Regions from separate parts of the Lysinibacillus sp. FN11 genome, predicted to be linked through region 1. Evidence: riboswitches for the same ligand, from Rfam matches in the RefSeq annotation. Region 1 holds a riboswitch; the other holds the start of a gene.

Region 1 (15,545 bases):
GACGAAGGTACATTTTTCGAAATTAACCCATTTATTACACACCGTACAGTAGACTTCGGCATGGAAAAAATGGAGGGACCTGGTGATGGTGTCGTAACTGGCTTCGGTAAAATTAACGGACGTCCAGTATACTTATTCTCTCAAGATTTCACAGTGTTTGGTGGGGCGCTTGGTGAAATGCATGCGAAAAAAATGGCAACAGTGATGGATTTAGCTGCTAAAAATGGTACACCATTTATCGGCATCAATGACTCAGGCGGTGCACGTATTCAAGAGGGTGTTCTTTCATTAGATGGCTATGGTCATATCTTCTACCGAAATGCCATTTATTCTGGTGTGATTCCGCAAATCTCTGTGATTATGGGACCTTGTGCTGGTGGAGCTGTTTATTCTCCAGCTATTACTGACTTCATTCTAATGGTGGATAAAACATCTCAAATGTTCATTACGGGACCTAAAGTAATCGAAACGGTAACAGGAGAGAAAATTTCTGCTGAAGATTTAGGTGGTTCGAAAGTAAATAATGCGGTCAGTGGGAATGCTCATTTCCGTGCTCCTTCTGAAGAGGCAGCGATTGATGAAATTAAAAAACTATTAAGCTACTTACCACAAAACAATAAAGAAAAGGCACCTCGTCAAGCTAGACCTGAAGGGGATGACTACCGTCCAGAAATCGTAGATACAGTACCAATCGAAACAACACGTCCATATGATGTACGTAAAGTTGTTGAGCAAGTAGTGGATGAAGGTTCGTTCATGGAAGTACATGCAGAGTTTGCTAAAAACGTAGTTGTCGGTTTTGCACGTATTGCTGGCGAATCAGTTGGACTTGTTTGTAACCAACCAAAAGTTCTTGCTGGTGGCTTAGATATCGATTCTTCTGATAAAGCTGCTCGTTTCATTCGTACTTGTGATGCATACAATATCCCAATCATCACATTTGAAGACGTTTCTGGCTTCTTCCCAGGTGTTAAACAAGAACATGGTGGTATTATTCGTCATGGTGCGAAAATTCTTTATGCTTATTCAGAAGCGACAGTTCCAAAAATTACAGTGATTTTACGTAAAGCTTATGGAGGCGCTTACGTTGCCTTAAACTCTAAATCTATCGGTGCTGACCTTGTATTTGCATGGCCAAATGCTGAAATTGCTGTTATGGGTGCTGCTGGCGCAGCTAACATCATTTTTGCCCGTGAAATTGCAAAATCAGATGACCCAGAAGCAACTCGTGCAGCGAAAATCGAAGAATATAAAGAAAAATTTGCTAACCCATATGTTGCAGCATCTCGCGGTATGGTAGACGACGTAATCGATCCACGAGATACACGTATCAAGCTGATTCAAGGACTTGATATGCTGTCAAACAAACAAGAAACACGTCCAGAGAAAAAGCACGGTAATATTCCTCTATAATAGTAACACAAGCCTAGCAGCTCAAAAGTTGCTAGGTTTTTCATTGCCAAAAAGTGAAACATTTTTGTTTGTCATCCGTACTGATAGATAGGAGGAGTTGAGATGAATGGAATGGCAGCAATTACAAACAGAGCAAGAAAAGATTCATGCACAACTTAGAAAAGCATCTAGATTAAACGAACAAAATCAGTTAATTGATGGGCAAATTAAACATACACAACAGGAAATAGACAATCATACGGCAGCACTCCATCAAATTCGATCCAAACTTGATAAATTGGATGGTTTCTCGTTCATGAATATGATTCGTACGTGGACAGGGCAACAAGATGAACTGAGGGCAGAAAAAATTGATAAGGCGGCAGTACTTGAATTAAAGCTAAATGAAGCAAAGAAAATGCAAAAAGATTTAGCAGAGGACAACGTGCAAGTGATGAATCAGCTAGCCCAGATTGATGAAAGTGCGCTTCAGCAATCACTTCAACAGGTCTATCTTAAAAAGAAGAAGTACTTACAGATTCATGATGCTGCCCAAGCAGAAAGGCTAGAGCATTTAGCACATGAGGAAATGCTAACAAAGCAGCTCATTAGAGAAATTAAAGAGGCTGAGGAAGCGGGAGAAGTAGCTCTTACAAGGCTAGGGCAAGCAGCAGCTTCATTACATTCGGCCAATGGGTATTCCACATGGGATACATTTTTTGGTGGTGGGCTGATTGCTACGCATTTAAAGCATGATGCGCTCGATCAGTCTGAAAACTATTTACACAGTGCTCAAATTGCCTTACAACGGTTTCATAATGAATTATTAGATGTTCATGAAATGTCTACGAAATCGTTGCATATTGAAACAGATGGGTTTGTGAAGTTTGCGGATTACTTTTTTGATGATATTTTTTCAGCATGGTCTGTTCATTCTAAAATCTCAACAGCAAGGGAACAGGTCTCACGTGTTCAAGATGATGTACATAATACGATTTGGCGCTTACAGGATAAACATAATAAAGCTGTCAATTACCTACAATCATTAGAAAAAGAAAAAGAGCGTATTGTCAATGACTAAGGAAAGTCTGAGATTTTTCTCAGCTTTTTCATGTTGTTGAAAAAAGATCGTGTCACTAGCAGAAAAAGACCTTTTGGCAAGGTGAGGGTGTGATTTCCGTTCCGCCAGTGTCCTTTTCAGGGGGCGTCCGATGAGCCGCTTCACTCACTTACGTTCGCTCCATGGTCTCATCTGTGACGCTAAATCCCCTAGAAGTGACACTGGCGGAACGGAAATCAACGATGTGGCAAAGTGTCTTTTCATTATCTTTCATACTAGCTAGCCGTAGCAATCAAATTAACCCATTATTTGTATAATTAGAGAAAGAATAGACTCTTAATTTCATTGCGAAGAAGTGATTAGTTACAACCCCCTCCATAAAATGGGTAGTGAAAACCTTCACTTTATTTGAAAACCTTTGCTAAAAAGTTAACATTTTGTAGGTTGGAGTGGAAGGCTACTTTACTTCCGTGGGATAGCGAGACAGGCGAGCCCCTGCACGGAGCGGTAGCGGAGGAAGCGGCTCGGCGCTCGCCCACAGGAAAGCAAGTAGCCTGCAACGGAAACCATTTTCACCTTTCAAAAAATTCTATTGATGGTTTTGTTCTTTAACACTATGGGAAAGTCTGAGATTTTTCTCAGACTTTTTATTTTGGTAGTATTGTTCAATGATTTCAACTCTTCTGACGTTGTGCTAAAATAATACATATACTATAACGTGGAAATACACGTAAACTAAGGGAGTTTTACAACATGACAAGTCGTTTAGTAGAAGAGTTTTTTGAGCTCGTACAAATTGATTCAGAAACAAAACATGAACAACTAATAGCACCAATTCTTGTAGATAAGTTAACTGCACTTGGATTTTCAGTGATTCAAGACGATGCACATACGCGTAATGGACATGGGGCAGGTAATATTATTGCCACATTAAAGGGCACATTGGATGTAGAGCCAATCTATTTCACTTCTCATATGGATACTGTTGTTCCAGGGAAAGGCATCAAACCGTCTTTACGTGAAGATGGCTATATCGTATCAGATGGTACAACGATTTTAGGTGCCGATGATAAAGCAGGACTAGCTGCTCTATTTGAGATGGTCAAACGTTTGAAAGAGCAAAATATTGCACATGGCGATATTGAATTTATTATTACGGCTGGTGAAGAAAGTGGCCTTGTTGGCGCTAAAGAGTTAGATCCAGCGAACATTAAAGCAAAATATGGATTTGCGGTTGATAGCGATGGCAAAGTGGGTGGTATCGTGACAGCAGCACCATTCCAAGCGAAAATTTTCACAAAGATTATTGGAAAAACGGCACATGCAGGGGTTGCTCCTGAAAAGGGTATTTCTGCCATAACAGTCGCATCAAAATGCATTGCTCAAATGAAACTAGGTCGTTTAGATGAAGAAACGACAGCGAATATTGGGCGTTTTGAAGGTGGACAAGCGACAAATATTGTTTGTGACGAAGTGACAATCCTTGCAGAAGCACGCTCTATAGACAAAACTAAATTGGATGCGCAAACAAAGCATATGCAAGATACGTTTGAACAAGTAGCTGCTTCGTTAGGCGCACGTGCAGAGGTAGAAGTGAAGCTAATGTATCCAGGCTTCCGTGTAACGGAATCTGATAAAGTAGTTCAGGTAGCTATGGCTGCTGCACGCAATATTGATCGTACACCGACACTAGGCATTTCTGGTGGAGGCTCAGATGCAAACGTCATCGCAGGCTTTGGCATTCCTACAGTTAATTTATCTGTTGGATACGAGGATATCCATACCACAAATGAAAAAATACCAGTAGAAGAACTTGAAAAATTAGCAGATTTACTAGTAGAAATCGTCAAAGAATCGGCGAAAAACTAACAGTCGAATAAGGATGTGACCCTATGGAAAGTGTCAAAGCAGTCGTTTTTGCTTGTGGGACAGAGGAGTATGCTGTGCCTGTGGAGCAAGCGATTTCAATTGAAAAATTAGAGCAAGTAACACCTATTCCTCATTTACCTAACTATCTTCTAGGCTTTACAAGAATTCGCGGTGAGCTTGTACCTGTTCTTGATTTTGAACGCATACTGTACAATCGTTCATCGAATACAGCAACCGCACGTATCATTGTGTTGAATACTGATGTGGTTAATTATGGATTACTTGTTACAGAAGCACGAGAAATTCTTGATTTCGATGAATCAGTACTTCAGCAATTGGGTCTAGTCAATTATAGTAAAACACGCTATTTTACTGCGGTAGCTAATCTTGAAAATCGTATGATAACATATGTTGATCCTAAAATACTGGTTAATTCATTAGAGGGCATTAGGGAAATTATCAATTATTTACACAAAATGATTGAAAATGAAAAGGAAAACGTAGAGGCTTAAGTACTCTACGTTTTTTTTATGTTTGAATAGTAAATTTAACCTGTATTTTGTCGTTTTTACCTGATCATACATGTGACAATTATGCATTCTACCTACAGACAAACCATTGCTAACCGCGTATGATAATGATTAAGAAAAAACTGAAAAAGGCAAACTTCATCGAAAGGGAGGGGCGCCAAGCCATGAGTCTAAACACTATAATTTAGTGCATGATTGTCAGGTTGCCAGGTTCTGTTCTAGGAGCCGTGGCGAGTAGAATGGAGTTAGTTCGTATGAAGAGACAATTAAAAGTATGGACCGCACTAATCGTCCTCATGATTAGTTCATTAGCTTTATCAAGTGGAAAGGTTGATGCAATGGCTATACAGGAAAAGGCTACGTGGCTGTGGGATACATCCCTTATCATGGATGATCAAGAAAAAATATTATTATTTTTAGAACATAACGATGTTAATAAAGTTTATCTGCAAATCGATCAAGGCATAGGGAGCGATGACTATAAGCGTTTTATTAGTGACGCTTCTCACAAAGGTATTCGTATTTATGCATTGGATGGTGCTGCAAGCTGGGTTTCAGCTGAGGGTAGTCGAAGCCAAGACGAATTGTTTAATTGGTTACATACATATAATGATAATTCAACTGAATCTGAGCAATTTTCTGGGGTTCACCTTGATGTAGAGCCTTATTTAAATAGTGGATGGAGCTTACATCAAGCACAAACGATAAAAACCTATCAAACACTAATAATGAAAGCAAGTGAGAAGGCAAGTCAGTTACAACTTACTTTAGAAGTAGATATGCCATTTTGGTTTGATGAAGTTCAGTATAATAACGAATTTGGAAAAGGGTTATTAGCTGATTGGGTCATTGACCATGTGGATAGTGTGACGATCATGGCCTATCGTGATGCTGCAAAAGATATTATCTCTATTGTAGAACATGAAATCGCTTATGCTTCCACTGTGAATAAATCAATTGTAATTGGTGTAGAAACAGGCGCTTCAGAGGAAGGGGAAAATATTACTTTTTATGATAATGGAGAAGCCTTTATGAATGAACAGCTTATACTTGTTCAGCAACATTTTTCAAATAACGATGCTTTTCATGGAGTAGCCATTCATTATGTGGAAAATTGGATGACCATGCGTCCATAAAAAAGTCCTTCCAGTGTTAAACTGGAAGGGCTTTTCTATTGGTATTAGGACAGTCGACCGCTGTAGTCCTCGAATTTAAATTCGCGAATGACTTTAATACCTTCTTCATCATTATAAGAAACGATAGATGGTAAGTTGACACCGTTAAACATATGGTTTTTCACCATAGAATAATGAGCCATATCTGTGAATACAAGACGATCACCTGGTTTTAATGGCTGTTCAAACGAATAATCGCCAATCACATCACCAGCTAGACATGTTAGTCCGCCTAAGCGATATGTGTGTGCTAATTCACCTGCTTGTCCAGAACCAATAATCATTGGACGGTAAGGCATTTCAAGTACATCAGGCATGTGACATGTTGCAGATGTATCTAAAATAGCAAGATCCATCCCGTTTTCTTGAATATCAAGCACCGTTGCTACTAAATAGCCTGTATTAAGGGCTACTGCTTCACCTGGCTCAAGATAAACAAGCAGGTTATACTTTTCTTGAATATAATTAATGATGTTCACAAGTTTTTCTACATCATAATCATCACGTGTAATATGGTGACCGCCACCGAAGTTTAACCATTTCATTTGGTGTAAAACATCACCAAATTTTTCCTCAACTACTTCAATAATACGCTCTAATGTATCCGAATTTTGTTCACACATCGCATGGAAGTGTAAGCCATCGATACCGTCAAGCTGTGATTTATCAAAGTTAGCCAATGTTGTACCAAGGCGAGAGTTTGTGTAGCAAGGATCGTAAAGCGCTGTTTCAATTTCAGAGTATTCAGGATTCACGCGAATACCACATTCAATTGTTTTACCAGTAGATTTCACTTTATCCTTGAACTGAGCCCATTGGTTAAATGAGTTAAATACGATGTGATCCACATAGCCTAGAAGCTCGTCCATTTCATGCTCAATATAAGCAGGTGCATAAACGTGAACTTCTTTGCCCATTTTTTCGTAGCCAAGACGTGCCTCATGCAGTGAGCTAGCTGTAATGCCTGCTAAATATTCCCCTACTAGTGGGAATGTTGAATGCATAGAGAAGCCTTTAAGGGCTAATAAAATGCGGCAGCCTGTTCGATCTTGAATTGATTTTAAAAGCTCAAGATTCTTTGTTAATAATCGCTCATCCACTACATAAGAAGGGGATGGAACTTTTGAAAAATCAATTGGTTTCATCGGCTTAATTCCTTTGCATCTAAATCAAGGTCTAATAGTTCTGGGTTATGGCTTTCTTGCCATGGTAGACCCCATTTATTTAGTGCATCCATGAATGGATCTGGATTGAAATCTTCCACATTCCATACACCTGGTTTACGCCATTCACCGTTCATCACAAGCATTGCACCGATCATAGCTGGTACGCCGGTTGTGTAAGAAATCGCTTGTGAACCAACCTCGTTGTAGCACTCTTCGTGGTCACATACGTTGTACACATAGTACGTTTTTTCTTTGCCATCTTTTAGGCCGCGAATGATACAACCAATGTTTGTTTTACCTTTTGTACGTGGTCCAAGTGAAGCTGGATCTGGTAATACCGCTTTAAGGAAGTGGATTGGTTGAATCATTTGCCCTTCAAATTCGATTGGTTCAATTGATGTCATACCTACGTTTTCTAATACTTTTAAGTGTGTTAAGTATTTTTCAGAGAACGTCATCCAGAAGCGGATTTGTTTTAAACCTTTGATATTTTTTGCAAGTGATTCAAGCTCTTCATGGTATAGAAGGTAAATATCTTTTGGTCCGATTTCAGGTAGGTTATACACTTCTTTTTTCTCAAGTGGTGCAGTTTCAATCCACTCGCCTTCTTTCCAGTAACGACCATTCGCTGTAATTTCACGAATGTTAATTTCTGGGTTGAAGTTTGTTGCGAAATGATATCCATGATCTCCCGCATTGGCATCCACGATATCGATATAGTGGATTTCATCAAATTCATGTTTTTGTGCATGAGCTGTGAAAACGCCTGTTACACCTGGGTCAAAACCGCTTCCAAGTAATGCAGTTAAGCCAGCTTTTTCAAACTTCTCTTTATAAGCCCATTGCCATTTATATTCAAATTTTGCCGTTTCAGGTGGCTCGTAGTTTGCAGTATCCACATAGTGCACACCTGTCGCTAAGCAAGCATCCATAATCGTTAAGTCCTGATAAGGTAAAGCCACGTTAATCACTACATCTGGTCCGAAAGCTTTAATAAGCTCAATAACCTCTTCTGTATTGTCTGCGTCTACCTGTGCAGTATGAATTTTTGTTTTTCCGCCGTCTAGTTTTTCTTTTAGAGCGTCACATTTTGAAACAGTTCTACTTGCGATACAAATTTCCTCAAATACGTCCGAATTTTGAACACACTTGTGTACCACAACACTGGCAACTCCGCCAGCTCCGATAATCAATGCTTTACCCAATTGTCTACCCCCAAGTTCATATAAAGTATTGTCAAACAAGCTGATTATACAGAAAATTGATATACTACTCAATCATTGTTTTAAAATTTTCTACAAAAAATTTTATTTTTCTACAACAATTAGACGTATATGGAGGGGAATACCTCGGAAAAGAAGGGAATCATGAATAAATCTACAACGTCATTTTAGTAAAAATAGAGGGAAATAGCTGTTGTATATACCCAAATATATGGTGAAGTTTCATCACAATTCATCCTAGATTTTACGACATCAAGTAAATAATTGTCTAAATGAATGTTATGACATATTATCTCTCCCGATTGACTATTTGATTCCTGCTACTAAATCATTCCTACTGACCTTACATAAAAAAATCCCTCTACCTATAGGAAGGAACAGGAACCACATTAAACGTGCTACAGGTATCTGTGTAATGGAGAATGATGCATATTATTTCAGAAAACGATTGGATACTTGTTGTTTTTCTTCCCCCCATATATAGAAGAAAACCACAAGCAAAGTACTAAAAAAACCCATCACAAGAGCATACGTACTGAGGGCTACTCCCACTTGACTTTGCATGGCATAAATAAAAATGGCCCCTATTGTTAACAAGTTTCCTGTAACAATCGATATAAGATGAAAGCGTTTATTCATAGCAAGCCCTCCTATTAGATGAATTGGTAATGCTCAGGATTTAAGATAATTAACTTCAATTATCGCACAATTCAGAACTTTTTCCAATGTTTTTATCTTACTAGAATAATTAAAGATGCTTTTTTAATACATCTTTTTGTAGTATGATGAAACACAAAAGGAATATTCATAGATTATTACAAGAAAGGGGAGAGGATGGATCGTGAAATTACGTAATTCATTAACTTTTCAACTTGGGACGATTATCGCTGGTATTTTAGTGGTGATGCTAGGGATTACTTCGTTCGCTACATACATAACTGCTTACAATAAACTTTATGATGCTGCTGGTGTTGAGGCCTATGGCTGTGCCAATATTACGACAGGTTTGATCAATCCGCAACAATTGAACAAGGCCATTCAAGGCGACAAGGCTGTACAGGAAAGCATTGGGAACGATTTGAACTGGACAACAGGTCATAAAGATATTTTCCAAACACAATATATTTTATCGTTGGATGGCACATTATTAGCGCTTGATGATCATTTGGCTGAAAAAGGTTATGCCCCTGGTGATCAATTTTATTTAGATAAAGAAGCTATTGATATGTTGCTTACACATAAGCATCCAACATACTCACAGCCTTATACTTATGCAGGGATGGACCGTTTATCTGGCTATGCCCCTATTTTTAAAGACCATGATTCCAGTAAAGAGATTATTGCTATTAGTGTCATCGACTTTGATGCCAATATCGTGAAGGAGCGAACATGGGATGTTGTACGAAATGGGATTTTAATTAGTATTTTCCCTATGCTAATTGCTTCTATCATCACAGGCTTTTTAATCCGTCGTAAAGTAAGACCGATTAGTGTGCTGATTCAGCAGGCGAAAGAAATTGCCAATGGTAATTTAGCTGTACCTGAAACAAAAATTAACAGTAAAGATGAAGTAGCGGATTTAGCCAATACATTAAATCGAATGACAGCTAATTTACAAAATATGATTATGACGATGCGATCCACTTCTAATACTTTAACGAATAACGCAGATGAAACCGCTTCCACCTTGAACGATATGAGCAATACCATTCAAGGTGTCGCCAATAATATCGAAGAGGTAACAAGTGCCGTGACGGCAGGGATGCACCATGCTGAAAATGCGACAGATGTTCTTACTTCTTTAGCGCAGGACCTTCAAAAGATTCAAAGCAATGCCAATAACAGTGCCGATAATGCTCGACAAACGATGGAATTAGCAACAGAGGGTGAGCGACTAGCAAAAGATATAAGCAATGATATGGCATTAATTCACAGCGGATCAGGTGAGGTACGACAAACAGTAGAAAACCTGGTTACATCTGCAACCAAAATTCAAACCATTACAACGTCTATTGCGAACATCGCATCACAAACAAATTTGCTAGCACTGAATGCTTCCATTGAAGCGGCTAGAGCAGGGGAGCATGGTAAAGGCTTTGCTATTGTTGCTGAGGAAGTACGGAAGCTTGCTGAGCAATCTAATCAAGAGGTATTGCAAGTTGAACAGCTTATTCAGGATATAATGAAGCATGTGCAGCAGGTCATGTCATCTACGAATGATAATACGCAATATATTGAAAAAGGAACAGAGACAGTGCGTCTAACAGCACAATCTTTAGGAAATATTTCGACAGCAGTGGCTGCAACAGTAGAAGAAATGATTACCATTTCTAATGCTATGACCGCTGAAAACCAAAAATCTACACGTATTGTGCAAATGATTCAACAATTAACAGAATCTATTCGTGATATAGAAGAAACGATGAATATGATTACTGTCGCAGCGCAGCAAACAACTGCAAGCATTGATGAGGTGGCACAAGGCTCTAATGAAACAAATCACATGGCACACACACTCGAACAGCATGTAAAGGCGTTTAAATTAAAAGAATAATAGAAAGATTAGGACATGTTGGCTTTTGCTTATACTACTTAAATGATAAACTAGCAATAAGATTTTTCTTTTGCGAAGGTGAGGATTTTAATGGTGGTAAAACAAATGAACGAGCAAGTTCAACAAGTCAATGACTTATTTTTGAGTGGTCAAGTTAAGGAAAGTTATCAACTAGCTAAAGAAATATTGGGCAATGTTACAGCGGTCGAAGAAGAGGCCTATCAAGTCATTCAGCACCATGTGGCAATGCTAGAGGCAAATGGGTATGCAAATATGCCTCAGCCTACTGACGACAAAGTAAAGCAAAATGGGGAACGAACAGATGGCTCGTATCCAGAACGAGATGTTCTCGCAGCTTATATAGGTAGTCAGGATGATGAGCAATTTGGTAAAGTGGTCGATGAATTATTAGCAGGACCTTTAGAAGCGCAGGCTAACGCCTATTATACAATGGCGGAATATTATGTCCTTGCAAAAGAACAGGATAAGGCATCCGTACAATATGCGGAGGCAATCAAATTGCAGCCCAATAAGGCATTGTATTGGGGAGCATTTGCACAGTTTTTAAATCGTCACGAAGGTAGCCCTTATTTGGCATTAAGACTGATTGAAGAAGCAATACTCCTAGATGGAATGAATCCTCGTTGGCACTATATTCAAGGTAATATATTTTTTCAGCTAGTAGCAGCGACAAAAAATTTAAGCTATTTACCTGCCTTGGAAGAAGCATGGGAGAAAGCTAAAAAACGTTGTACAGCTAAGCAGGTCACCTTGAAATTGGATTTGGAAAAGTCAAAAGATTTGTTAGCGCAATGGAAAAAGCAAATGCTCTAACAGGTAAAAAGACATGTAACTTTTAATAATTATTTCCTTTCAAGTATAATTATGCTATAGTGAAACCATAAACGGACGTATGAAGCTTATCGATGACATGAAAGAAGTGTTTTTTTGAGTTTATATGTAGCGTATGTATTGGTAGGACTTGCCATTGCCATGCCTGTAGGAGCTATTACAGTAGAAATGACAAAGCAAGGACTCAAAAATGGTTTTATGCACGGCTGGGCTGTTGGGCTTGGTGGTATGACCATTGATATTGTATTGGTTTTTGCTTTGTATATGGGACTAGCCTCCATCTTGGCTATGCCTATGATTCAACTCCCTATGTGGATTATTGGAGCGGGCTTTTTATTTTTGTTAGGCTATGATTCTATCAAGAACGCTGACCATGATATTACATTGGCAGGAGAAAAAGTAACCAAATCGTTTTTTGCCTCTTATTTTAACGGCTTACTAGTGGCCATTTCACCTGGTAATCTCGTTTTTTGGGTCAACGTATTTGGCGTGGTGCTAGCAAAATCTTATGGACAAGGGGAGTCAACGAGCTTTTTAATTATTGCTGCTGGTGTTTTAAGTGGAATTTTACTCCACGATATCGGTTTGCTGACCATTATCTCGGTTACTCGTAAAGCTATGAATCGGAAGATGATTAGGACATTTACAATTGTCGCAGGATTCTTATTGATTGGTTTTGCTTGTTATTTTATATATGAATTTATACAAGGAATTAAGATTTATATATGAAAAGTGCGATCCCTAAAGATCGCACTTTTTTTATTGCGCAATAGCCTCAGTTTGCTCTTTTATACAAGCTAAAATTTCTTCTGCTACTTCATGCGCTAATGCTAGTTCTGAAGTAAAGCCAACACAAGAACAATTCATCTCACCTAAAATATAGCAATCCTCTCCGTCTTCATTGGTATCTAGCATAAAGTCAGCCGTCCAGATAAGCGGTAAATCATAATTACCTAGTAGGTTTGTTATTTGAGGGAGCTGCTTTAAAAAGTTTTGTACCAGCTCTTGCCAGTCTTCAGGCTTGTCATAGCGGTATTGAGCGCCAGAGAATAGAGTTGCGCTAAAGGCATCCTCGGTAGCAGCTGGTTTTTTATGTACGACATGTACGGGATGATCGCGCAACATGAATAAGCGAATTTCGCCTTCTGTAATCCTTGGAAGAAAGCGCATATCGATTAACATACCATTCGTCCCTGTAATATACTGCTCACAAAATGTCATAAAGTCGCCAAGCTGCCAATATTCTACATGATTATCTTTTGCTTCAGTACATTTGATTTGGGCATCAAGTGGTACTTCAGTGATACCCTCTGCTAGCGGTTCCACTAATTTTACACGCCAAATACCTTCTCCAGTTGAACCACGATTTTGCTTCAAAACACGCTCTGTTAAGGCTAAGGAAGTAGGGAATTGTTTTTTGAATGCTTCGATTGTGTAGTAGGCAAATGTATCATCAGGTACTAAATTTGTTGTCGTCAGTTTTGATAATACGTCTTTTGAACCATAGCTAATCATGGCGTCTGGATGTGGCATCCCTATAACGCCAGCTTGGCATAGCTCTCGTAGCATAGCAAAGTACTCTTCCTCATGCTGCAAGTTACCTGGGTTAATGCGAGATACATAAGCAACACCATATTCCTTCACGTAGTGAAAGATTTCCTGCTTTTTTGTGATATCAAAGAAGAGTACCTCTGCATCCTGTCCACGTTGCTGTAGTGCTTCTACCATTGGCATTGTATCTGGGCGATAGCCATCTGGTCCTTTATCTGTGCCGCCTTCCACCTCGAAAAAAATAACTTTTTTATCCATAAAATACCTCCTTCTATCTGTTATTATGTTCAGTATAGTAGACAAATAAGGAGAAAAGATAGATGAAATATGTAAATTTTATGTATAAATTCATATATTGCTATCTCGATAATAGGAGGTATTAACTATTAAAGTTCACAACTCTCTTAATTTTCTGTTCTTAAGGCTGCTTTTTCTGAAATACTGTGAGATATAAAATCATAAGAAGAATTAGCAATGTACCAATAAACTGATAGCCGCCAAAAGCAATTTTTAACCACCAAACACTTGTGATGACAGCCATTAATGGTTCAAGACTACCTAGTAGGCTTGACTCCTTTGGTGAAAGATAGTGCAAGCTAGCAATATAAAACCAAAAAGCGAGCATTGTCCCAAAAATAACAATAAATAAAAAATAGGCAATGGTTGAAAACGTCCAATCTGATAGATCGATAGCCCATGGTGGGTGAGCTATACTCATTACTATACCACCGATGATCATCGACCAGCCGACAACTAGTAATGAATGGAATTGCTGTAAAAGTGGGACGGCATAAATGGTATAAAATGCAACAGAAAGACCCGATAAGATACCCCACAACACAGCCATAAAAGGAACGGACAATGTTGAAAAAGAACCGTTTGTTAATAATAAAAAGGTCCCCACAAGTGTAAGTGACACAGCTATACCGTCCTGCTTTGTTAATGGACTTTGCCTCGTTAGAAAATAATAAGCCATGATAAACAGTGGTGCTAAATATTGCAATAATGTGGCTACAGCTGAATTACCAATAGCGATTGACATCATATAGGTATATTGGACAGCAAGCATACCGAGTAAGCTAAATAAAATTTGTCTAAAAGCATTTTGCTTTGTGCGCCATATGACGAAAATGGATTCATGCCGATGGGTCATTTTATAAATAGCAATTAGTAACAGACCTGCTAAAAGTAAACGACTAGAAACAAGCCAGCCGACCTCTAAATTGTCCTGCTGAAATAGTCGTTGGGCAACGGTCCCTCCGATTCCCCAGAAACTTGCTCCAAGAATAACTAGTAGAAAGCCCAGTGTACGTTTATTTTGAATAATTTGATTCATCTGTTTACATCTCCTAAACTATCAATATATGATGATTATAAAGTGATGAAATGGAAATAAATATCGATTTAATCCAATAAAATATCAATATATTGAGGTGTTGTAGATGCCGTTAACACATATCAAAATTGCCAAGGATTTACAAGAATTAACCTTGCACGGAACGAAGGAATTTCCAGTTGCCTTGTATGAAACAATTATGCGATTAGAAAGTATGGATTTTCTACCTCTCCATTGGCATAAAGAAATACAATTTGTTTTTATAAAAAATGGATGTGCACAGTATCGAGTGGGGACGGACGTTTTTGTATTGAAGCAAGGCGAGGGGCTCTTTATTAATGCCTCCGGCTTACATGAAGCGAAACCTTATCAAATTGAACAAGCGATCGTTTATTGTGTGAATGTAGATCCAAAGTTATTGGGAGGGCATGAGGGCAGTATTTTTTTCTCAAAATATGTAGAACCGTATATTACAAGTAATCGAATACCTTATGTCAAACTAGCGGGAGAGTTAGCACAGAAAATAGCAACGATTGCGGAATTAATGCGAGAGCAAACCGCTTTTTTTGAGTTAAAAGTACGGAGAGAGCTTCTATTTATTTGGGAATTCATGCTAACCCAATCCTTATTGACAGAACAAATAATGGATTCTGCCACTATTGTGCAGCATGAACGAGCAAAAGCTATGCTAGATTTTTTACACGCACATTATCAGGAGAAAATAGCATTAGAAGATTTAGCTAGTCATGTGTATATAAGTCGCGCTGAATGTAGTCGTTTTTTTAAGAAAATAGTGGGCATGACACCGTTTACCTATTTATGCCAATATCGATTGCG
Region 2 (15,545 bases), 1.2 Mb from region 1:
GAAATCAAAAAGTTACGTGATCGTATTGCACCTAATACGCTACTCACGATCAATGGAGATATTCCTGACCGTCAAACGGGACTGCAGCTAGCTGAACAATACGGTATTGATGGCGTGATGATTGGACGAGGTATTTTTAAAAATCCTTTTGCTTTTGAAAAAGAGCCAAAAGAGCATAGCAGTAAAGAATATCTTAATCTTTTAAGACTGCAGCTCGATCTTCAAGATCAATACTCGGAAGAACTACCACGTTCCATCACAGGGCTTCATCGCTTCTTCAAAATTTATGTCAAAGGATTCAGAGGAGCTGGTGAATTAAGAAGTCAATTGATGAACACAAAATCAACGGATGAAGTGCGTGTATTGCTAGACAACTTTGAATCAAACAATATTGAATGACAATGAAATGATGAAACCACCAATAAAGTCAAGTAAATAACAGTAGAAGTAGGAGCAAAGATTTTGGGATGAGATTTCTCTTTCTTTGCTCCTTTCAATTTATCGCTATTGATGTTTTGGCTTCAAATGCTAGTGGAAGGCCTCTTGTTTTTATGCTCTGTTTTTTATTTAGACAAGTCCTACTTTTAGTCCTATTAATTTAGAAAGGTGAATTTCTGAAATAAGGAAAGCGTCTTTCTTCATAAAAGGCCCATTTAATAGAGGAAGAATATTAAAGAAATTAACTAATTCTTATAATGATCTTGTGCTTAAATGATAGAAGAAGTTAAAGAAGGATGAGGTATATTCTTTTGAATATGCCTATTGTTATTTTTGTGAAAATAACAATATTGCCCCTGAATCATTTGTAGATTGGTAATAGAAAATAACATATTTTTGTAACGTAATTAAATTCTAAGAGTTATATAAGTGAAAGGGGTGAAAATAGGTGGACTTTGAGGAAATCTATCAGGAATACTTTAAAGAAGTTTATTTATATATCCTATCATTAAGTCACGATGAGCGCATAGCCGAGGAAATAACACAAGAAGCATTTTTTAAGGCATTAAAAGCAATAAAAAAATTTGATGGTTCTAAGGATATTCGAGCATGGCTTTTTACAATTGCGAAAAATACATATTTCTCACACTACAAAAGAAAGAAACGACAAGTAGATTCAGGTGCAGTAGAAGAATCAAGTACGGAAGTGCAAATTATAAAGCATTTGATGAATGAAGAAGATGCCTTCATGGTTCATCAGTTTCTTCACTCGATGAATGAGCCATATAAGGAGGTCTTTTCCTTACGTACTTTTGGAGAATTACCTTTTGAAAAGATAGGACGTCTTTTTGGAAAAAGTGCAGGGTGGGCAAGGGTTACCTTTTACAGAGCGAGAAAACAAATTATCGAGTATATGGAGGCGATGAATTATGAAAGAGATTAAATGCACAATTATTCAAGATGTTTTACCTCTGTATGTTGATGAGGTAGTTAGTGAAGATACAAAAGAAATGGTAGACGAACATTTACAGCATTGTGAAAAATGTCAAAAAGAATATGAAGCTATGAAACAGGAACTTTATATCCCGGCAGAAAATAAGGCTTTTCAATTTAAAGAGATCAGTAAAAAATGGCGTAAGAAAAAAGTGATCATTTCCATTACTTCGGTTTTCATAACGGCACTTATTTTATTGGGGACCTATTTGTCTGTTTTCTATTTTGAAACGGTTATTCCTTATTCGGAAGATTTGATCAAAATCGAAAGACAAAATGATCATCAGTTGGTTTCCCGATATTATGGCAAAAGCCGTGCAGGTGTTCACGGAACGTTTCCTATGGGAATTGAAATTGATGGAGAGAAAAAGATTGTGAGTTTTATTTATTATACAAAAACAGTGGCTGATTCGCCTTCGAGAAACCTGATTGATGATGAAAAGAGGCTTGGACAAGAAGATACCTTTGTTCTACCTGAAAGTGGAAACAATGATGCGGTATATTATGTGGAATTTGATTCAGAAGAGATGGTTCCAGGAGGAAAGGATTCTTGGGATTCAGCTTTAGAACATGCTGTATTAATTTGGGAGAAATAAACTGATTGAAATCATATTTAGTTATTCGATTATCGGGCGATTTTCTATAATAAGGATAAGTGTCATTCTTTATGAATAGAGCCATATTGTTGAAGAAGACTCTTTAATGAAGAAGAAGAAAATTTCCTCGAGCAGATCATTGACAATAGTTGAAAGGCTATCTTGAATACAGAGACGAAGGTGTAAAATGAAACAAACCCGGGATTTGATTCCCGGGTTTGTTTTTACTTATTGGCAACTATGACCAATTTACCTGTATCCAGTTCCTTTTCGAATTGAGCAGCTTCCGATTCACTTAATCCGACAGAAGCTAACTTGTTGCGGAGTTCATCTCCACGGGAATTCACCAGGTTCTTCATCGAAGTCAGGAACCCTTGCTCGCTAATACCAGCTTCTTCAGTCCCAAGTGCTTCGTTAATATCATCTTCACGTTCTTCATAGTGCGCAAAGATGTAAATGTTATCTCGAAGATACCCTTGCGCTTCTAATTTCTCCACTTCTTTTTTCGCCTGTACTACGTTTTCTACTGTCAATTTGACTGTCATTAATGATCCCTCCTATATATGTTCACATTCAATCTATTCCACTAAATTAAATGAATAAAACATCTTTTTTGTTTTTAATTATGTTAGAGTGGCATGAACAACTAATGGAATACTAATGAACAACTCGAAAACAATGGAAGTTGTTATTCTAAATCTTTATTCTAAAGCTACGTCCAATTCTTTATAGAGTAGGACTTTTTTGTTTGCATCAATAGAGGATTTAGAGAAACATCAGAGAATTGTATAGTGAGTACCATTATATGTAATGACGAGCTTATAGGAGTTGTATGAAGATGATTGTGACAACTAGACCGTTAAAAATTAAATATAATAAATCAGTAAATACTTTTCAGGAGTTTATGCAAATTCATCACAACAATCATTCCCTTACGAAGGAAGTTGTTTTTCTACGCTATATCGGTATACCTGATTCGGTAGATTTTTATAAAGATGAGATTTTACAAATGGAGGAGTATTTCTCCAAGCAAAGCGTATTTTATTTACGACTGCATAAGCTTGAGGTCATTCGTAATAAGGAAGATGTAGATAGATTGTCAGAAAGTTGGAGAATGTGGCAGACTGCTGCTGAAAACCCGCAATTACTGTATAAGCTATCTTTGTGCAGTAAATTAGCGAGTGATCAACTTGAATGGACAAAAAAGCTAAGCTTTAAACAGATGATTCAACTATTTAAAGAAAATCAGCCTTATCCTAATGAAACTTTGTTAAAAAATTTTGCAGTTAAATTTTTGTATTGGATGGATTATTATTTACCACAAATTTTTTCTGAGGAAAATCCAATGTCCCCAAAAATTGTTTTTATAGGTGACATTACGCAGCATGAATTACTATTTTTATATTTCTTATCGTCACTGGGGTGCGATATTTGTTACATGAATCCTAAAGGAGATATTGCCAATTTGTACCCTATAATAGAAGCGTCATCTACCTTACATATGTGTCGTCATTTCTATGAAAAGGAAATAACATTGCCTATTAAAAGTACTTCAAGACAATTGAACATCCCTGTTCAAAAAACGAATGTAACAGAAGAGTGGAGCTATGAGCAATTAGCCTCCTTAGCCACATCTGTTGTGATGATTAAGACCTTCGGGGAGGATGATAAGGTTTTATGCTATGGCTCTGGTGTTATTCTCCACCAAGATGGATATATTTTAACAAACTTGCATGTTGTGGGTGGTGGAAAATATTATTCTGTGCTCTATGAAAATGATACCAACGAGTATATAACCCATCAATTTGTGAAATATCATGATATGCATGATTTGGCTATTTTGAAGGTAGACAGAAGAAGCCACCCTTTACCTGTTAAAATGGATGGACAATTAGTTCGAGGGCAAAAAATTGTGGCGATTGGCAGTCCTTTAGGATTGTTTAACTCGGTTTCTGATGGGATTGTTTCTGGTTTTCGTGATATACGGCAAATGTCTATGATTCAATTTACAGCTGCTATATCAAATGGCAGTTCGGGTGGGGCCTTATTGGATATGTATGGTCAATTGGTTGGTCTGATTACTGCAGGCTTCGATGATGGTCAAAACCTTAATTTGGCTGTACCTGCCAATCTAATTTATCAGTTTGCTCAAAACTTTATAGAAATACCGAGTTGAATTTCCACTATTCCACCATTGCTTTTTATTTGGTAATCTTATAGAATGTAGAACGGTATAAATGAACGATATATAAATCCTTTAATACGGTCCAGAGAGGCTGAAAAGGGCTATGTGATATTTTTAAGCTAATATCTTTGCTTTGTCATGCCCTTTTGTCCTCTGTGACGGAAGGGCTTTTATTATTGTTCCATACTCCTCTTTTAAAGGGAGTCCTGTGAGGCTTCAAAAGAGAATGGACAAGACAGCTATAATCCATTCACTAAAAGAGATCGACAACTAGAAAATTGGAGGCTAAAAAGAATGGATTATCGTAAAAAAACCGTGGTCGCTTCAGTGGCAGGGCTAACGCTAGAAGGAATGGACATTATGTTTATTTCCTTTGCTATGACAATGATTATTGCAGAATTTAATATTGATCTTGCAACAGGTGGATTGATTTCATCCATCACGAATATTGGGATGCTACTGGGTGGTATTGTTTTTGGTGTGTTAGCAGATAAATATGGTCGAGTAAAAGTGTTTACGTATACGATTATTCTGTTTGCCATAGGAACGGCCTTAACAGGAGTAGCAACAAGTATTGAACAAGTTTATGTTTATAGATTTATTGCTGGTTTAGGTGCTGGCGGAGAATATGGTATTGGGATGGCGCTTGTGGCGGAGGCTTGGCCAAAGAATAAACAAGGCAGAGCATCCTCTTATGTCAGTGTAGGTGCACAATATGGGGTAATTTTAGCTGCTTTATTAAGTGCTATTATTTTACCAACTTTAGGGTGGCGTGCATTATTCTTTGTAGGATTACTACCAGTTATTTTCGCCTTTATCGTACGTAAAAATATTGATGAATCACCAGAATGGTTAGCTGCGCAGAAACAACAAAATAATAAGAAAGAGAACGGGAAATTAGCACAATTATTTGCTTCACCTCGTATCACCATGACAACACTTTCCCTAATTCTAATGGCTACTGTTCAAATTGCAGGCTATAATGGTCTGATGATTTGGCTACCTTCGATGTTACAGAAATCGCAAGGTTTATCGGTTTCAAGTTCAGCATTGTGGACAATTAGTACCGCAGTTGGCATGATCATTGGAATGCTGACATTTGGTAGATTTATGGATCGTTTTGGAGCAAAGCGAACTTTCGGTATCTTCTTAGTAGCCTCTGCAGGTGCTGTATTCCTTTACTCGTTTGCAACAGGTGCAGTAGCGATATTAGTAGGCGGTGCGGTTGTAGGATTCTTTTCTAATGGAATGTTTGCAGGGTATGGTGCATTAATTAGTAGCTTTTATCCAGTACAAATTCGCAGTACAGCAACAAACACCATTTTTAATTTTGGACGAGCTATAGGTGGATTCTCACCAATCTTTGTCGGCTTTATTTTACAAAGCTACGATATGACTGTCGTTATGATTTACTTAGCAGCGCTGTATTGTATTTCCTTTATCGTCATGCTAACGCTTAAGAGCTCAGGTAAGGGATTGCAAACAGCATAATTTTATCGAGCACGAAAGAACGAATTCCACTTCTGCAAATGGGATTCGTTCTTTTCTTATTAGTATTTAATTATAATAAACCTTTTGAACGTTTTTCAGCGATTTCAACAAGGCGCTTTGTAATCTCTCCTCCAACGGAACCATTTGCGCGAGAAGATGCTTCTGGCCCAAGCTGAACGCCAAACTCTTGTGCAATTTCATATTTCATTTGATTGACTGCCTCATGTACACCAGGTACTAGAAGTTTATTTGAACTGCGGTTATTGTTAGCCATTGTTCTCACCTCCTTGACCTTAGAATGGTTGCGATTAAATTTTTCATACATTTAAAAAGTAGGAAATGCACACGCTATTTGCTAACAACAACAACTTGTGGAAAGCTAGCAATAATCAGCAAACTCTCTGTTATAATTAAGCCTGGCTCTTTACTATATAAGGTTAATTAAAGGAGGAACATATAATGACGAATAATGATATCTTAATTCGTTTACGCTATGCGTTCGATATAAAAAATGTAGATATGGTAGAAATTTTCAAACTTGGTGGCATGGATTATACAAAGGAAGAAGTATTAAATATGCTAATTAAGATTAATGATGAGGAAGAAGCGCCAGAAGAATACATCAAATGTAATAATAAAATGTTAGAGGCATTTTTAAATGGATTAATTACTTTTAAACGCGGGCCTCAGAAACCAAGGGAAGGACAGGCTGTTGGACCGTTACCTGTGTCAGGTAAAGAAAGCCCAAATAATATGCTACTAAAGAAAGTAAAAATTGCTTTAGCTTTAACAACTGAGGAGATGCTTGAAATTTTATATGACGGAGGCATTAAAGTAACAAAAGGTGAATTAGGTGCTATTTTAAGAAATCCAAGTCATCGTAATTATAAAGAGTGTGGCGATTCATTCGTACGAAATTTTTTAAGGGGCTTAACATATAAATATAGAGCATAATGCACAATCATAAAGTGCCATTTTTTTCTTTGAAACTCGTTGACAATTTGTGACGAAATTGTGTACAATAAATTTATCACAAAATGTTCACAAAAAAGATGAAAATTGTTCACAGACAAAGGGGTGCTTGTATGATTTATATTGACATCTTATTAGTAGCTATTGCATGTATTACAATGCCTTTTATTGTTGCAGTTATGTTAGATATTTTTTATGCGGAACGGAAAAAAGTGCGCTTTTCATTACGTCGTACTTCCGTATGGTATATCGCTATGTTTGCATTATCCTTTATACCATCCGTATTACTTGTCACACAAAACTTATAATTTATTCAAACACTTAGGGGTAAGTGAAATGAAAGTTGACAGCTACAACGCTAATTGAGGTTGTAGCTGTTTTTAGTTTGTTCAATAGATGAATAAAATTTCTATAATTAATAATGAAGGAACAGCTAGTATAAAATATGTTGTTTTAACTAGAGAGCATTGACTACTTTTACCTACTGTGTTAATTTTGGTAGGGAAATATAGGTAAATTTACTGAAAAGTAGAGACGCAAAGCTACAGGTCTAAGGCAATAAATGCTATGACGGCTGGGTTGCAAAAGAGTGCTAGTTGTATCATTCTCATTCTAGTTTTTGTTCTTTTATGCCTATTTCTTTTGAAATAGGCATTTTTTTGCAAGTAAAGTTCAAAGGAGGAAAAGGGGAAATGACGTTGTTAAAAAACACATCATTAAAAAATAAGCTTTTACTAACAGTCTCTATCGTTGTATTACTGCTTATCGCCATTATTACGACGCAAAGTATTAGTGAATTGAATAATCGGATGAATGTAGATTTGGAGCAAGAATTAAAAAGTGTTGGTTTATTAACAGCTATGAACTTAGACAGTGATGAAGTAAAAGATTTGCTGTCCGAAAAAGGGGAAACAAACGCAAAGTTTACTAAGATCCAAAAGCAACTTGATATGATTCAGGACCAGCAAGGTATTATGAGCTGGAGTTATATTTGGGATGTCAAGGATGAGGGTGGCGTCAATCCAATTGGCTATACCTCTAATCTAAATGAAGTATATGAAGCTGGTGAAATTTTTACTGATTTAGCGGATGAACATGTAGAAACAGCAAAATTAGCTATTGAAAATAATAGTACAGAGGTAACTGCTATTTTCGAGGATCCTTTTGGTTCTTGGAGAACGGTTTTTAGTCCTATTAAAGATGATAATGGCCAACTGATTGCCCTATTAGGGATTGATTACTCTGCTGATTATATCAATACGATTATTAAAACAAGTGTGATTAAGCAAATTGTCATTGCCATTATCGGCATTTTAATTTTATTAGTTTTAGTTTACATAATTATAGATCGACTATTAAAGCCACTGAAAAAAGTAGTGAACGTTGCCAATCAAGTGGCAAATGGTGAATTAATAGAGGTTGATTTAGAGACATCGAAGGATGAAATTGGTAAATTATCTGAATCCATTCGTACAATGGTGGCTAATTTGCAACATATTATTTTAAACATACGCAATACATCCAATCACGTTTCTTCAGCAGCCAATCAATTAACGGTGCATGCTGGTGAAACTTATAACAGCTCAACAAATATTGCACTAGACATGAATCAAATTACTCAAAATGCTGAGGCCTCGATGACCATGACAGAGGAAACAGCCGCTGCTATGGAAGAAACTGCAACAGGTATTCAGCAAATTGCTGATTCTGCAAATGTAGCTGCGGAATCCTCTATTTCAGCATCACAGGCTTCTGAACGAGGCAATGAAGTTGTCCAACAAGTTATTGCTCAAATGGAGTTAATTAATGATTCTGTTGAACAAATAGGGACAACCATTAATGGACTACATGTTAATACGAAAAAAATAAGTGAAATTGTTAGCTTAATTACTGCTATTGCCGATCAAACAAATCTATTAGCATTAAATGCTGCCATCGAAGCGGCACGAGCAGGTGAACATGGTAAAGGCTTTGCCGTTGTTGCGGATGAGGTGAGACGCTTAGCTGAACAATCCTCTCAATCAGCAACAGAAATTTACAATTTAATTAGTTCTATTCAATCTGATTCAAACGCTTCTATCACGGTTATGGAAAAAGGCAAAGAGGATGTTAAGGTAGGGATGGCATTTACTAATGAAGTAGGCGAAATCTTTAAAGAAATTCTTACTTCATCAGAAGAAGTAGCTAGCCAAATACGTGAAATTTCCGCTGCTTCACAACAAATTTCTGCATCCTCAGAAGAAGTGGCGGCATCTGTAAATAATATTAAACAATCTGCAGAGCAGTCAGCAGAGTTTTCTTCAAATGTCTCGAAATCTACACAAGAGCAATTATCTACCATGCAGGAAGTAAAGGATGCCTCTTCATCACTGGGCAAAACAGCAGAAGAGTTGCAAGGTCTTGTGGCAAAATTCAAATTGGAGAATGATCATAATGGACATTAATTTTACAGGGAAAAATGTTTTAATTACAGGCTCTAGTAAAGGAATCGGTAAAGCCATTGCATTAGGCTTTGCACAACATGGAGCCAATATTTTAATTAATTATATTGGGGATGAGCAAGAGGCAGAAGCTGTACGTGCAGAAGCAGAAAAGTTTGGTGGGAAAGCTTTAATATTCCATGCTGATGTTTCTAATTCACAAGAAGTACAGGCGATGCATCAATTTATGGACGAGCATCTCGGGGAACTTGATATTCTTGTAAATAACGCTGGATTTGCACAGGGTTCCAGCATTACAGAATTAACGGATGAGCAGTGGGATCGTATGATTAAAGTTCATTTATATGGCTGTTTCTATAATTGCCGTGAAGCAGCTAAAAGAATGAAGGAACGTAATACAGGAAAAATCATCAATATTTCATCTGATATTGGTAGCTTGGGTTGTGAAGAATTCACGCATTATTCAGCTGCGAAGGGTGCTATCAATGCTTTTACAAAGGCTTTAGCAAGAGAATTAGCACCTTCTATACTTGTCAATGCAGTTGCTCCTAGTGGAACATTTACGGACATTCTACAAGAGTTTGGCGATAACTATGTGGAGGAAGAATCCGCAAAATATCCATTAAAACGTTTAGCTCAACCAGAAGAGATTGCGAAAAGTGTATTATTTTTAGCCTCTAATCATGCTGACTTCTATACAGGTCAAATATTAACGCCAAATGGTGGGGTCGTAATGAACGGATAATGGAAAACGAGGAGTAAATAATGTTAAATATTTTTATCTTTTGCTTATACTTATTATTTATCTATTATATTGGCTATAAAGGCTATAAGCGTGTCAACACAGCCGAGGATTTAATTGTTGCTGGCTGGAGCATGCCTTTATCCGTTGTAACGGGTAGTTTAGTCGCTGCATTATTAGCAGCTCCCTTCTTTTTTGCAGCGGTAGGCTCTGGCTATACAAGTGGTGGCTTTGAAGGTTCGGCAACAATGGGTGGTCTAGGGACTTGTATGATTCTTGGAGCACTCATTTGGACAAAGCCATTACGACGTCTAAAGGGCTGGACATTAGCAGATTACTACGGTTTACGCTATGGCAGTAAAAAGCTAGGAGCCTATACAGGGGTTGTTATGGCAATTGCTTTTGGTGTTTTTAATGCAGCGGCGTTAACAGTTGGTGGAACTTATATTATTCAGCAATTGTTGCAAATTGATTTTATACCTGCGGCGCTTCTATTTGTATCACTAACGGCTATTTATTCAGTTATTGGTGGTTTATGGGCAGTTGCCTATACTGAAATCGTACAAGGTGCGCTTGCAGTGGCAGGTATTTTGGGTATTACCATTTTTATTTTGTTTTACTATCCAGACGTTACATTTAATCCTGAGTGGTGGAATATCAGTACATTATTTGAGAAGGCAGGAGCAGAATTCTGGACTTTGTATCTTGTACTAGCACTTGGAGATATCCCTGCAGTTGACCTTGGGCAGCGGGTAGCTGCTGCGAAAAGTCCGCGAGTGGCACAACGAAGTATGATTATTGCTGGTATTATTGTCATTGCAATTAGCTGGATTCCAGGGATGCTAGGGGAAGCCTTTAAGTCTATTTATCCTGAGAGCACAAACCCGGAAACATTGATGCTTACCTTTGCACAAGGTTATTTTCCGCCTTTATTAGCAGCTATTTTCTTAACAGCCATGGCAGCCATGGGGATGTCTACAGTAGCTGCATGTTATGTAGCGACTTCAGGAATTGTGACAAAGAATATTTATTTAGATTTTATTAATCGTAATCCTGATCCTAAGAAGCTATTAAGATTTTCACGATCTATTATTCTAGCCAGTGCTTTATTAGGTTTAGTGCTAGCTGTAAGCTTCCAAAAAGTAATTGATTTAGCTTATTTAGCTTGGGATATTATATTCGTAACAATATTCTGGCCAATCGTTTTAGGACCATTTTGGAAACGTGTCAGTACACCAGCAGTTTGGGCAAGTATTTCCGTTGGCTTAGTTTATTACATTGTGACATCACTAACATTCGTACCTAGTCTGACAATCCAATCAGAAGGCTTCATAGGTCTATTAAATGAATTATGGCAGGCTCCTGTATTTTCGGGTGTTGTTATAACTGGTATCACAATTGTCGTGGTGAGCTTACTCGTTCCGCCATCTGAGCATGTTCTTGAGATGCACAAAATAGAAAAAGATAAAACATTAGACGACGTAAGTAGTAAAGAAGAGCTAATTGGTCGTTAAAAGCAAAAGCACGGATTCATTGTAAAGTTCAATGAATTCGTGTTTTTTATTAGAATGAAAAGATAGAATCAAGAATACTATTGCTAGTACATCATCTGAATTTTTCTAGTGATTATCTTGATAAAGGCGGGAATTGAATGAAAAATATTTTCTTCATTTTATTAGGGATTGTCTATCTTTATCTAGCAAATGCCATTGAATTAGTCATTATTAAGCAACTATTTTTTTTAATTGGGCTGGCTTTAGTCGGTCTAGGGTGTATCCGTTATTTAAAAGAGCGTTATATTGCCATACAAACTTTGACAGCCATGACGGAAGCTAGTGAGGAGGAGATAAAGGCTATTCCTCATACACATTGTACAGTTTCCAATGATGCTTTAAATGCTTTATTGTTAAATGAACAGACAAACACGCTTATTTTCGCACGAAGAGAAGCTTTAGACGAAGAACTAAAAATAATAGAGGTTCCATTTAACAGAATATATGAGGTTGCCATCATGGAAGATGAAGTATTTACGGTTAGAACAAAGAATCATCTAATGAGTGGTTCCTTACTTGCTGAAGCAGAGGAAGTAGAAGAAGATACAATCTCACAGCTATCGTTAAAGCTAGTAGTAGATCATTTATCAGAGCCTATTCAAGAATATATGTTCATGGATAATAGTGAAGATCCCATATCAAAAGAGGAAGATGACTATAAAGAAGCCATGGAGCTTTGTGAGAAATGGTTTCAAAAGATAAGTGTTATTATTAAACGTCATGAATTGGAACGCGTGCCCATAAGTCATTGGCAATAAGAGAAAAGGCTATCTCAAAATAGAAAAATTTTGAGATAGCCTTTGTTGTTTAGATGATTAAATTTTAAATTGCTGTAGCTGCGTATTTAACTCCTCGGCCATTCCAGCAAGCTGATTTGCACTTCTAGCGATTTCATCCATTGTAGCGGCGGTTTCCTCAACAGTTGCTGTTGTTTGCTCAACGCCAGCAGCGGATTCCTGTGAAATGGAGGCCATATCATCAATAGAAGCATTAATGGTTTCCGAATTTTGAGCAAGCTGATTTAAATTCGTTGAAATGGTTGAAATATTATCAATCATATCTCCAACAGCATCAGAAATTTTTTCAAATGTTTCATTTGTTTCATCTAGCTGTGTTGTTCCTCTTTTTACTTCCTCATAGCCAGTCTGAAGGGCAGATGTTACATTGCCAGTCTCACCTTGAATACGATGAACAATTGTTGCAATATCTGTGACAGAGAATTGTACTTGCTCAGCAAGCTTTCGGACTTCATCTGCCACAACAGCAAAGCCCTTGCCATGCTCACCTGCTCGTGCTGCTTCGATTGCTGCATTTAATGCAAGTAAATTTGTTTGGTTTGAAATATCATCGATAACTGACACAAGCTTGGATATTTCAGCAGACTGTTCATTTAAATTTTCCACCTTTTCCACAGAGTCTAATACAATTTCATTTATTATAGCCATTTGTTTGGTAGATTGAACCATTAAACTTTTCCCTGAAACCGTTAATTTTTGAACATGGCTAGAATGTTCGCTTAATTCAATGCCCTCTTGTGTAGTTTCATGAATGCTACGCTTAAATGTTGTCATTGTTTCTGCCAAATCACCTGTGGTAGATGCTTGTGTTTCTGTACCCGATGCAAGCTCTTGCATCGTTACTGTAATTTGCTCAGTACCTGCTTGTACCTCATTCGATGATTGAGCAAGTTCTTCACTACTAGCTGCTACTGTTTCAGAAACCGTGTAGATAGAATGGATCGTTTGTTTTAATTTTTCGTTCATGTCATTGGCAGCTACCATTAACGTTCCAATTTCATCTCGTGTTTTTACAGGTAGAGGCTCTAGTTGCAAATTTCCATCTGCTAATTCTTTCATTCGGTCAGCTACGACTGTAACAGGTTTAGAAATCGTACTGGCTGTGATAATGGCAATTAGAATACCAGCTATCGTTAGAATCAAGCTAAAGGCGATACCAATTGTTCGATTCTCCGAGCTGGTTGATACAACATCGTTACCAACATCTGTAATGGCTTTAGCACGTTCATCTGCCAGTTTTTCGTAACCATCTCGCACTTTCGTTACGAGTTCATGTGTATCCATTAAATTTTCTAAAGCTAATTCTTTATTGCCCTTTTGATAGATATCAAATACCTCTGTATTAACAAGGGTACTCCAATCACGGGCGATTGCTACAAGTTGATCGCGTTCATCTGATTTTTCATATTTGTCTAGAATAGCGTTATTTTCCTCAGCCATTTTGCGATACTCATCAAATGATTCTTTGTATTTTTCGTCACCTGTCAACACATAATTTAACGCTGCAGATAGGCGGACACTCATAGAGAGTGCTAAATTTTTACTTGCATTTAAAACAACTAAATCTTCTTTTACTAAATCTTTTGCCTGTTTTTCCATATTTGTATTGGAATTGTAAGTGTAGGTTGTAAAGCTAACTACTAAAACTAACAAAAGAATAAATGCACTTAAAATTCGAGTTTTAAGTGTTTTAAACTTGATAATGCCTTTCATTTTCCCATCCCTTTACTATCTCTCATTGAGAAATTTTTTCAACACAAGTATTATTTTATAACTAATTATGCGTATTAATAAGCCTTTCGATAGAAATATTTAAAAATAGTTTTTTAGTACAATGATATAATTATTTTCCTTTTATTGATGGTTAAATATATATAGATGTCTAACAACTAATTTATATATTTGTGTATAATTTCCTATGTAGAAAGAAAATACACCTGAAGCAAATTGCTTCAAGTGCCATAAGTAAAGGATTCTCTATTCTTTTTGTTTTTTCGCCGTGCGCTCCCACTGTAGAAGGGAAGGATAAGGGTCAAAAGCCCATTCGGTTCTTCCATTAAATTTATAAATACCATAATGAAGATGTGGAGGGAATTTACCAGATGTACCTTCTTTTCCATAGCCAGAGCTTCCAACATAGCCAAGAACAGTACCAGGTTTTACAATTGTACCTACTTCAATTTCCTTATGATAGCTACCGAGGTGGGCATAATAGTGGTAGGAATTATGATTGTCGCGAATACCAATACGCCAGCCACCAAATTGATTCCATCCTTTTACCTCAACAACTCCAAAAGAGGTAGATAATACAGGTGTTCCATAGCTGGCAAAAATATCAGTTCCCTCATGAATACGGCGTCCACCCCAACCGCGATTGGCGCCCCAAGTGCCCCGGTAACTGTAATCAGAGCGGATATTTAGCGGGAAGGTATGTGCATCAAGTTCAATGGTTTTAAAATGTCTGTACAATGTGGAGATGGTAAATATTTGATTGACTGCTTCTTCGCTTCCGTAATATTCCCATAAAGCTAATTTAAAATCCTCATCAGTCGTTCCAAATTTCCCTAAATAACTAGCCATCGAAAAGATGACATCCTCATCATCCTTTGGACTAGCGATTCCATCATGATTACCGTCAAGGCCCATTCCTCCGAAATAGCTAATTGTCTCAGGAGAAGTGTCTTCCTTTACAGGATTTAATGCACCTGACCAGTATTCATCAGAAAATTGGATAGCCAAATAGCCTTCTCGTTTAGGGATGTCTTTACGAACTGATTGTAGGTTTCTCTCATACTGATCGATAGCAGCTAAAAAATGCCATGGAATGAGTAATTCATCGAATTGTACATAATAGGACATACGCTGCTGTAAAATTTCTTCTTCTGTAAGATCCTCCTTTGCAAAAGAGGCAGAAGGGTACAGCATAATCCCTAAAAATAAAAATGTGAAAAGAAATATAAAATGGCGATGCAATGATGGACCTCCTTTCTAACGTTAGAATAACCGAAATTTTTATCTTCATTCAGTAAGGTTCTATGTATGAAAACAGTTGATATATCGGCAATTTTTTTGCCCCCAAAAATAGAAATAATAAGAAGAAACTTCATCAAAGAAAAAGTAATGGTATCATCATGCCATTAACTTCATACTATGTTATAAATCAAGCCCTGAATGGAGGGAAGGCTATTAACATTTTAGATAAAGTGAAAAACTATCGCGAAGAAGAAAACAGGCTGAAGTGGGAAGGGACATTTGCAGATTATTTAAACATCATTAGGGAAAGACCTGAAGTTGCTCAAACAGCCCATTCACGCGTCTACAATATGATAAAAAGTTC

Evidence for each region. Region 1 has a riboswitch for cyclic di-GMP ahead of NP781_RS13305 (amidase). Riboswitches for the same ligand answer to the same signal wherever they lie in the genome.
Region 2: another riboswitch for cyclic di-GMP. It lies ahead of NP781_RS19265 (methyl-accepting chemotaxis protein); the one in region 1 lies ahead of NP781_RS13305 (amidase).

Annotation. Positions count from the first base shown of each region.
Region 1 covers NZ_CP102383.1:2,461,915-2,477,459, reverse strand. Annotated here, with positions in the region: gene NP781_RS13325 (acyl-CoA carboxylase subunit beta) at 1-1,413, shown strand, start outside; gene NP781_RS13320 (hypothetical protein) at 1,520-2,473, shown strand; gene NP781_RS13315 (M20/M25/M40 family metallo-hydrolase) at 3,206-4,321, shown strand; gene NP781_RS13310 (chemotaxis protein CheW) at 4,345-4,833, shown strand; cyclic di-GMP riboswitch class I at 4,972-5,062, shown strand; gene NP781_RS13305 (amidase) at 5,106-5,987, shown strand; gene nspC (carboxynorspermidine decarboxylase) at 6,032-7,171, opposite strand; gene NP781_RS13295 (saccharopine dehydrogenase family protein) at 7,168-8,397, opposite strand; gene NP781_RS13290 (hypothetical protein) at 8,848-9,054, opposite strand; gene NP781_RS13285 (methyl-accepting chemotaxis protein) at 9,257-10,969, shown strand; gene NP781_RS13280 (tetratricopeptide repeat protein) at 11,075-11,803, shown strand; gene NP781_RS13275 (LysE family translocator) at 11,918-12,550, shown strand; gene NP781_RS13270 (Cj0069 family protein) at 12,581-13,630, opposite strand; gene NP781_RS13265 (DMT family transporter) at 13,791-14,708, opposite strand; gene NP781_RS13260 (AraC family transcriptional regulator) at 14,815-15,545, shown strand, end outside.
Region 2 covers NZ_CP102383.1:3,626,668-3,642,212, reverse strand. Annotated here, with positions in the region: gene NP781_RS19310 (tRNA dihydrouridine synthase) at 1-399, shown strand, start outside; gene NP781_RS19305 (RNA polymerase sigma factor) at 887-1,381, shown strand; gene NP781_RS19300 (zf-HC2 domain-containing protein) at 1,368-2,027, shown strand; gene NP781_RS19295 (YflT domain-containing protein) at 2,252-2,572, opposite strand; gene NP781_RS19290 (trypsin-like peptidase domain-containing protein) at 2,866-4,203, shown strand; gene NP781_RS19285 (MFS transporter) at 4,507-5,703, shown strand; gene NP781_RS19280 (alpha/beta-type small acid-soluble spore protein) at 5,774-5,977, opposite strand; gene NP781_RS19275 (YehS family protein) at 6,163-6,657, shown strand; gene NP781_RS19270 (hypothetical protein) at 6,789-6,983, shown strand; cyclic di-GMP riboswitch class I at 7,177-7,262, shown strand; gene NP781_RS19265 (methyl-accepting chemotaxis protein) at 7,368-9,119, shown strand; gene NP781_RS19260 (SDR family NAD(P)-dependent oxidoreductase) at 9,109-9,861, shown strand; gene NP781_RS19255 (sodium:solute symporter family protein) at 9,882-11,372, shown strand; gene NP781_RS19250 (hypothetical protein) at 11,510-12,169, shown strand; gene NP781_RS19245 (methyl-accepting chemotaxis protein) at 12,227-13,921, opposite strand; gene NP781_RS19240 (M23 family metallopeptidase) at 14,186-15,181, opposite strand; gene NP781_RS19235 (PrkA family serine protein kinase) at 15,394-15,545, shown strand, end outside.